DNA from 2 places in the Shouchella oshimensis genome. Region 2 is predicted to be linked to the other one. Evidence: a T-box and tRNA genes for the amino acid it is inferred to sense, from the RefSeq annotation. Region 2 holds a T-box; the other holds one or more tRNA genes.
What was found. The T-box of region 2 lies ahead of ileS (isoleucine--tRNA ligase). A T-box ahead of a tRNA ligase gene usually reads a tRNA of that ligase, here a tRNA-Ile.
Positions count from the first base shown of each region.

Region 1: it encodes a tRNA-Ile, which carries the amino acid that the T-box ahead of ileS (isoleucine--tRNA ligase) is inferred to sense. The anticodon was not compared.

Region 1 is NZ_JAMQJY010000002.1:550,645-555,071, forward strand. It holds rRNA gene NDM98_RS17340 (23S ribosomal RNA) at 1-1,999, opposite strand, end outside; tRNA gene NDM98_RS17345 (tRNA-Ala) at 2,277-2,352, opposite strand; tRNA gene NDM98_RS17350 (tRNA-Ile) at 2,366-2,442, opposite strand; rRNA gene NDM98_RS17355 (16S ribosomal RNA) at 2,553-4,105, opposite strand; tRNA gene NDM98_RS17360 (tRNA-Ile) at 4,314-4,391, opposite strand; tRNA gene NDM98_RS17365 (tRNA-Gly) at 4,397-4,427, opposite strand, start outside.
Region 2 is NZ_JAMQJY010000001.1:797,401-801,827, forward strand. It holds gene ileS (isoleucine--tRNA ligase) at 1-2,012, opposite strand, end outside; T-box leader at 2,063-2,287, opposite strand; gene NDM98_RS04315 (DivIVA domain-containing protein) at 2,354-2,854, opposite strand; gene NDM98_RS04320 (YlmH family RNA-binding protein) at 3,040-3,744, opposite strand; gene NDM98_RS04325 (YggT family protein) at 3,741-4,004, opposite strand; gene NDM98_RS04330 (cell division protein SepF) at 4,029-4,427, opposite strand, start outside.

The sequences.
Region 1 (4,427 bases), on a different contig from region 2:
CGGGTCGGAACTTACCCGACAAGGAATTTCGCTACCTTAGGACCGTTATAGTTACGGCCGCCGTTTACTGGGGCTTCAATTCAGAGCTTCTCCCGAAGGATAACCCCTCCTCTTAACCTTCCAGCACCGGGCAGGTGTCAGCCCCTATACTTCGCCTTGCGGCTTCGCAGAGACCTGTGTTTTTGCTAAACAGTCGCTTGGATCTTTTCACTGCGGCTCTCTCGGGCTTGCACCCTAATAGAGCACCCCTTCTCCCGAAGTTACGGGGTCATTTTGCCGAGTTCCTTAACGAGAGTTCTCCCGCGCGTCTTAGAATTCTCTTCTCGCCTACCTGTGTCGGTTTGCGGTACGGGCACCTTCCACCTCGCTAGAGGCTTTTCTAGGCAGCGGAGGATCAGGGACTTCGGTACTAAATTTCCCTCGCTATCACTGCTCAGCCGAACGGAAAGCGGATTTGCCTACTTTCCAGCCTAACAGCTTAGACGCGCATATCCATCAGCGCGCTCACCCTACCTTTCTGCGTCCCCCCATTACTCAAACGGTGGAGAGGTGGTACAGGAATATCAACCTGTTGTCCATCGCCTACGCTTTTCAGCCTCGGCTTAGGTCCCGACTGACCCTGAGCGGACGAGCCTTCCTCAGGAAACCTTGGGCTTTCGACGGAGGGGATTCTCACCCCTCTTTTCGCTACTCATACCGGCATTCTCACTTCCAAGCACTCCACTAGTCCTCACGATCTAGCTTCGCTGTCCTTGGAACGCTCCCCTACCACGAACACCTAAGGTGTTCATCCATAGCTTCGGTGATACGTTTAGCCCCGTTACATTTTCGGCGCAGAGTCACTCGACCAGTGAGCTATTACGCACTCTTTAAATGGTGGCTGCTTCTAAGCCAACATCCTGGTTGTCTGGGCAACTCCACATCCTTTGCCACTTAACGTATACTTTGGGACCTTAGCTGATGGTCTGGGCTGTTTCCCTCTTGACTACGGATCTTAGCACTCGCAGTCTGACTCCCGAGGATAAGTACTTGGCATTCGGAGTTTGACTGAATTCGGTAATCCTGTGGGGACCCCTCGTCCAATCAGTGCTCTACCTCCAAGACTCTTCCCTCGAGGCTAGCCCTAAAGCTATTTCGGGGAGAACCAGCTATTTCCGAGTTCGATTGGCATTTCACCCCTACCCACACCTCATCCCCGCATTTTTCAACATGCGTGGGTTCGGGCCTCCATTCAGTGTTACCTGAACTTCACCCTGGACATGGGTAGATCACTCGGTTTCGGGTCTACGACGGCGTACTCAAATCGCCCTATTCAGACTCGCTTTCGCTACGGCTCCGCCTCATCAGCTTAACCTTGCACGACATCGTAACTCGCCGGTTCATTCTACAAAAGGCACGCCATCACCCGTTAATGGGCTCTGACTAGTTGTAGGCACACGGTTTCAGGATCTCTTTCACTCCCCTTCCGGGGTGCTTTTCACCTTTCCCTCACGGTACTGGTTCACTATCGGTCACTAGGTAGTATTTAGCCTTGGGAGATGGTCCTCCCGGATTCCGACGGGGTTTCACGTGTCCCGCCGTACTCAGGATACACTCCGGAGGAAACGAAGTTTCGGCTACGGGGTTGTTACCCTCTTTGACGCATCTTTCCAGATGCTTCACCTACTCCGTTTCTTTATGACTCCAATGGAATGTCCTACAACCCCTGAAGGCAAGCCTTCAGGTTTGGGCTCTTTCCGTTTCGCTCGCCGCTACTCAGGAAATCGATTTTTCTTTCTCTTCCTCCGGGTACTTAGATGTTTCAGTTCCCCGGGTCTGCCTCCTCGTATCCTATGTATTCAGATACGGGTACCATTCGATTAAAAATGGTGGGTTCCCCCATTCGGATATCCTCGGATCAAAGCTCACTTACAGCTCCCCGAGGCGTTTCGCCGTTCGTCGCGTCCTTCTTCGGCTCCTAGTGCCAAGGCATTCACCGTGCGCCCTTTCTAACTTAACCAAATTTGACTGCAGATCATCGGCGCATTTCTTCGTCCACTGCGTTATTCTCAATCGGTCACGTACGGGTGTACGTTCCCTCATTCGAAAACTTGTGTCCTCGAACTGCTTGATGCTCTTTGTCAAATACACTGGTGTATATAAAGACTCGCTCACATCTATAGAGATGATTGCGTTGTGTGTGTGTTTTGCATTGCACGATTTAGTTTTCAAAGAACCAACCTTCAGACACAAAAAAAGGTCATCAAATAACACTTATATTTGTTCTAAAGAGATTATGGTGGAGCCTAGCGGGATCGAACCGCTGACCTCCTGCGTGCAAGGCAGGCGCTCTCCCAGCTGAGCTAAGGCCCCGTTACTATTTAAATGGTGGGCCTGAGTGGACTCGAACCACCGACCTCACGCTTATCAGGCGTGCGCTCTAACCAGCTGAGCTACAGGCCCCCAAATGGGGTAAATATTAGAATGAATAAGTTCATTCAAAACCGAACAAAAGCCAAAGCGTATTCACATCAGGTAAACCTGTGTGATCGACTAGAAGTATTACTCCCTAGAAAGGAGGTGATCCAGCCGCACCTTCCGATACGGCTACCTTGTTACGACTTCACCCCAATCATCTGTCCCACCTTCGGCGGCTGGCTCCAAAAGGTTACCTCACCGACTTCGGGTGTTACAAACTCTCGTGGTGTGACGGGCGGTGTGTACAAGGCCCGGGAACGTATTCACCGCGGCATGCTGATCCGCGATTACTAGCAATTCCAGCTTCATGCAGGCGAGTTGCAGCCTACAATCCGAACTGAGAATGGCTTTATGGGATTGGCTTCACCTCGCGGCTTCGCAACCCTTTGTACCATCCATTGTAGCACGTGTGTAGCCCAGGTCATAAGGGGCATGATGATTTGACGTCATCCCCACCTTCCTCCGGTTTGTCACCGGCAGTCACCTTAGAGTGCCCAACTAAATGCTGGCAACTAAGGTCAAGGGTTGCGCTCGTTGCGGGACTTAACCCAACATCTCACGACACGAGCTGACGACAACCATGCACCACCTGTCACTTTGCCCCCGAAGGGGAAGCTCTGTCTCCAGAGTGGTCAAAGGATGTCAAGACCTGGTAAGGTTCTTCGCGTTGCTTCGAATTAAACCACATGCTCCACTGCTTGTGCGGGCCCCCGTCAATTCCTTTGAGTTTCAGCCTTGCGGCCGTACTCCCCAGGCGGAGTGCTTAATGTGTTAACTTCGGCACTACGGGCATCGAAACCCCTAACACCTAGCACTCATCGTTTACGGCGTGGACTACCAGGGTATCTAATCCTGTTTGCTCCCCACGCTTTCGCGCCTCAGCGTCAGTTACAGACCAGAGAGTCGCCTTCGCCACTGGTGTTCCTCCACATATCTACGCATTTCACCGCTACACGTGGAATTCCACTCTCCTCTTCTGTACTCAAGCCTCCCAGTTTCCAATGACCGCTTGCGGTTGAGCCGCAAGATTTCACATCAGACTTAAAAGGCCGCCTGCGCGCGCTTTACGCCCAATAATTCCGGACAACGCTTGCCACCTACGTATTACCGCGGCTGCTGGCACGTAGTTAGCCGTGGCTTTCTGATGAGGTACCGTCAAGGTACCGCCCTATTCGAACGGTACGTGTTCTTCCCTCATAACAGAGCTTTACGAGCCGAAACCCTTCATCACTCACGCGGCGTTGCTCCGTCAGACTTTCGTCCATTGCGGAAGATTCCCTACTGCTGCCTCCCGTAGGAGTCTGGGCCGTGTCTCAGTCCCAGTGTGGCCGATCACCCTCTCAGGTCGGCTACGCATCGTCGCCTTGGGGAGCCATTACCTCTCCAACTAGCTAATGCGCCGCGGGCCCATCTCACCGTGAGAGCCCGAAGGCCCTCTTTTAATCTTGCACCAGGAAGTGCTAGATGTTATCCGGTATTAGCCCCGGTTTCCCGGAGTTATCCCAGTCGATAAGGCAGGTTGCCCACGTGTTACTCACCCGTCCGCCGCTAACGTTTTTGAAGCAAGCTTCAAAAACGTCCGCTCGACTTGCATGTATTAGGCACGCCGCCAGCGTTCGTCCTGAGCCAGGATCAAACTCTCCAAAAAGTGGTGAGTTGATTGTTACTGTTGGCATTGATGTCTCCATCAACTTTCCAATTGCGCAGTGTTACCTGCGACTTTTTTGTTACTAATGAGATATCATGTATCTCTTCGTACGCTTGGCTTTTGTTCAGTTTTCAAAGAACTTGTTTGTCGCTCACTTGGCGACTTTTATATGTTACCAAACATCGAAATGTTTGTCAACAACTTTTTTTGGTGGGCCTGAGTGGACTGGAACCACCGACCTCACGCTTATCAGGCGTGCGCTCTAACCAGCTTGAGCTACAGGCCCAAAAGAGCGGGTGATGAGAATCAACCACATCATCAG
Region 2 (4,427 bases):
TCATACGCAACACGATTAACCGTTGGATCGAAGTCATGCAAGTTTCCTAATAAGAAACGGAATGTGTTACGGATTTTACGGTAAACCTCAGATACTTGTTTTAAAATTTTATCAGAAACACGATGGTCCGCTTGGTAATCAACGGAAGATACCCATAGACGCAAAATATCTGCGCCAAGTTGATTCATTACCTTAATTGGAGCAATGACATTTCCAACTGATTTACTCATTTTGCGGCCTTCTCCGTCCATCGTAAAGCCATGACTCAGCACACCTTTGTATGGTGCTTTCCCTGTAACTGCAACAGCTGTAGAAAGGGAGGAGTTAAACCAACCACGGTACTGATCGGAACCTTCCATATACAAATCAGCAGGACGCTGCAAGTCATCTCTTGCATGAAGAACTGCTTGATGTGAAGAGCCTGAGTCAAACCAGACATCCATGATATCTGTTTCTTTTGTAAATAAACCATTTGGACTGTGCTCAGATGTGAAACCTTCCGGAAGGAGATCTTTTGCATCCCACTCAAACCAAATATTAGAACCATGCTCAGCAAATAATGCTGAAATGTGAGCAATTGTTTCGTCGTTTAGAATCACTTCTCCATTTTCTGCGTACAGAACTGGAATTGGGACACCCCATACACGCTGTCTAGAAATACACCAATCTCCACGATCACGTACCATATTGTGTAGGCGATTCTCTCCCCAAGCCGGAGTCCATTCCGTCTCTTTAATAGCTTGCAAAAGATCCTCACGAATACGATCAATTGAAGCAAACCACTGTGCCGTCGCACGGAAAATGACTGGTTTTTTTGTACGCCAATCATGTGGATAAGAGTGAGTGAAGAAGCTTAATTTAAGCAAGGCTCCAAGGCTCTCAAGCTTTTCTGTGATTGGTTTGTTGGCTGCATCATAAAACAGACCTTCAAAACCAGGTGCTTCATCAGTCATCACACCTTTGTCATCAACCGGACAAAGAACATCTAAGCCGTATTTGCGAGAGACGATAAAGTCATCTTCCCCGTGTCCTGGTGCAGTATGTACACAGCCTGTACCCGCATCAACGGTTACATGCTCTCCATTCATGACAAGTGATTCACGATCATAAAATGGGTGTTGTGCTGTTACATATTCAAGCTCTGAGCCTTTAAGTTTTTTAACAACAGAGTGCGCTTCCAAGCCTAATTCTTCTACCAATGTGTCAAGTAGACCACTTGCAACGATAAATTTATCTGATCCAGTTTGAACGACACTATATTCAAGATCCGGATGAACACTGATACCTAAGTTAGCAGGAAGTGTCCAAGGAGTTGTTGTCCAGATGACGAACTTCTCGTCTCCATCTAATACTTCTTTGCCATCAACCACTTTAAATGCTACGTAAATAGAAGCAGAGCGCTTATCATGGTACTCAATTTCAGCTTCAGCAAGCGCTGATTCAGATGTTGGAGACCAATAAACAGGCTTTTTGCCTTTATAGATCAATCCTTTTTTCGCCATTTCGCCAAATACTTTGATTTGCTCGGCTTCATATCCCTTATCTAAAGTAATGTAGGGGTTCCACCAGTCTCCACGTACACCAAGACGCATGAATTGCTCACGCTGATTGTCGATTTGCTCTCTTGCATATTTTTCACAAAGAGCACGGAATTCAGCAGTTGTCATCTCTTTACGTTTGATTTTTTTATTTTTAGTTAACGCCGTTTCAATTGGTAAGCCATGTGTATCCCAGCCTGGAACATACGGAGCTTGAAAACCAGTCATTGATTTGTAGCGAACAATAAAGTCTTTAATGATTTTATTTAATGCATGACCGATATGAATGTCACCATTTGCATACGGAGGGCCATCATGTAAGACAAAAAGTGGTTTGCCTTCTCCCTTTTTTTGTACTTTTTCATAGATGCTCATTTCATCCCAAAGTTCCTGTTGCTTTGGCTCACGATTGGGAAGATTGCCTCTCATCGGAAATTCTGTTTTTGGCATTAGTAATGTGTCTTTGTAATCCATCGATATTCCTCCTTGTTCTTCTAAAAAAACACAAAAAACCTCTCATCCCAGTAAGGGACGAGAGGTTTTCCCGTGGTACCACCCTAATTTAAAGACACATGTCTTTACTTTAGTATTCGTAACGTGAATAAAGCGTTGTAGCCTACTACCGGTACCTCCGGCTTCAGTACAAAACGAATAGGTGATTTATACATAACATTCATCTCGGGCTCACACCGTCCCCGATTCGCTTAATATGAATAAACTTATGTAACTGTCCCATTCCTCGTTTTAACATCATATAGTTTTAGTATCAATTATTATATGCGTTGTATCTTCCAAACGCAAGCACACACGTTTAATTAGGCTTTTTCTTCAAAAACAGGCTGTTGTTCAGCTTGCTCCTCATCAAATGTATCCCAATCATCCGTTTGCAGCATTTCAAGCTGTGCTTCAATTAACATTTTAAAGCGCATTTTATAGACAGAGGCTTGCTTCTTAAGCTCTTCCATCTCCATCATAACCTTACGAGACTTAGTAAGGGCATCATTCACAATACGATTCGCATTTTTTTCTGCTTCTTTCACAATCAATTGAGATTCCTTCTGCGCATTACGGCGAAGTTCCTCTGCAGCTTCTTGAGCAACAAGAATTGATTTGTTTAACGTTTCCTCGATATTGTTGAAATGATCCAGTTTCTCTTCTAATTTTGTTACCTGTTCAAAGAGATCTTTTTTCTCTCTTAAAACGGCTTCATAATCCTTGATGACCTGATCGAGAAATTCGTTTACTTCATCCTCATCGTAGCCACGAAAGGCACGAGTAAATTCTTTGTTATGAATGTCCAATGGGGTTAAAGGCATCATTGCCACCTCCGTCAATTTGCGTTTTGTTTGGCAGATCATGCCTACCTGTTATGAATAATCTTTATAAAATCATGTATACCTCTTACATTCTACCTTATGTAATACAAGCCTGTCAGCCTTTTTTCGCCCAACGGACCCGAATTTTTTCTTTTTTTGTCGTTCCTTCGATTTCTACTAGCCTGCTACGACCCAAACCACGTACAGATAAGTGGTCTCCTGCTTGCACTTGGAAGGCCGGTTGTTCGGTTTGACGCCAATTTACTTTGACCAAGCCCTTTTTCGACAGCATCTGCTGCTTTTGAGCGAGCAACACGATAAATTTGTGAAAGAACCGTATCTAGTCGCAGTGAACTAATTGTTCCAGCTGCTTCAACCCACTTTTCTTCTGGTAGCAAATACTCTGTAAGCGAACGCTCTTGAAATTCAATTGTTGCCCGACCGGCTGATATCACATTCATCCGCACATAATCAGCTGATTCCGATGCAACGATCAGGTTAATTTCACCATTCTCAACTGTCATATCTCCAAACTTCTCACGACGAAGTCCTGACCCCATCAGTGCGCCTAACACGTCACGATGAGAGAGCTGAATAAATTTCTCAGGATACGTAGCTTTAAGTAAGGTTAACGGCCACTCCTCCTGCTCCATGTTTAAGTAGGAAGGATGCACATACGCTCTTGCCCGCTCCGTCCCATTTACTCCACCCCAAAATGATACCAGCACCTCATCTTGTTGCCCTATTAACGACCGCACAATATCCTGCTGACGTGGGTCTAGAAAATCAGTCATTTTATCTTGATGACGTATTTCCGCGTTCTCTTTCCAGGTTAAGACCTGGTCAATAAACGGACGTTCTTCTGGTCTGAAGTGATCATAGATGGTCATGCTAATCTAGTTAATAAGAAGATTAATCCGTCTCCTGCGAATCTCATAACAAGAAGAGCAACTAATGGAGATAAATCAATCATGCCAAGTCTCGGAATAAATTGTCTAAATAAATCAATATAAGGCTCCACTATTCGTCCAATCATTTGACCAATACCAGATTCTCTTGCGTTCGGAAACCAAGACATTAGAACCCAAGCAAAAATTAGAAGTGTGTAAATCATTATTACGTTTTGTACTAAATTAATCACTATAGCCATAGCTTACTTCTTCCCCCATTTCATCTATCTATCAAACTCTCTTAGTTGCATCTCTGTGATATTCCCAGAAATTTCAACATTATCTGGTGAACACAAAAAGATATTCATTCCTAGCTTATGAATGTCGCCACCAATTGCGTAAACTGTGCCACTCAAAAAGTGTACCATATGTCGGGCCTGTTCATCAGGTAGGCGTTGCATATTAATTATGACAGCTTTGCGATTTTTTAAGTGGTCGGCGATTTGTTGAGCCTCATCATCCGTCCGTGGTTCCATTAACACCATCTTTGAACTCTTTTGAGCACTTTGCAGGCTTACAACATTTTGCTGCTGCGAGCTTTGCTGATGATCTTTTTGGTGATTTTGTTGGGTCTGTTGAAATTGAGACTGATTACGTCGGCGTGTTGGCTTCTCTTCACCAGT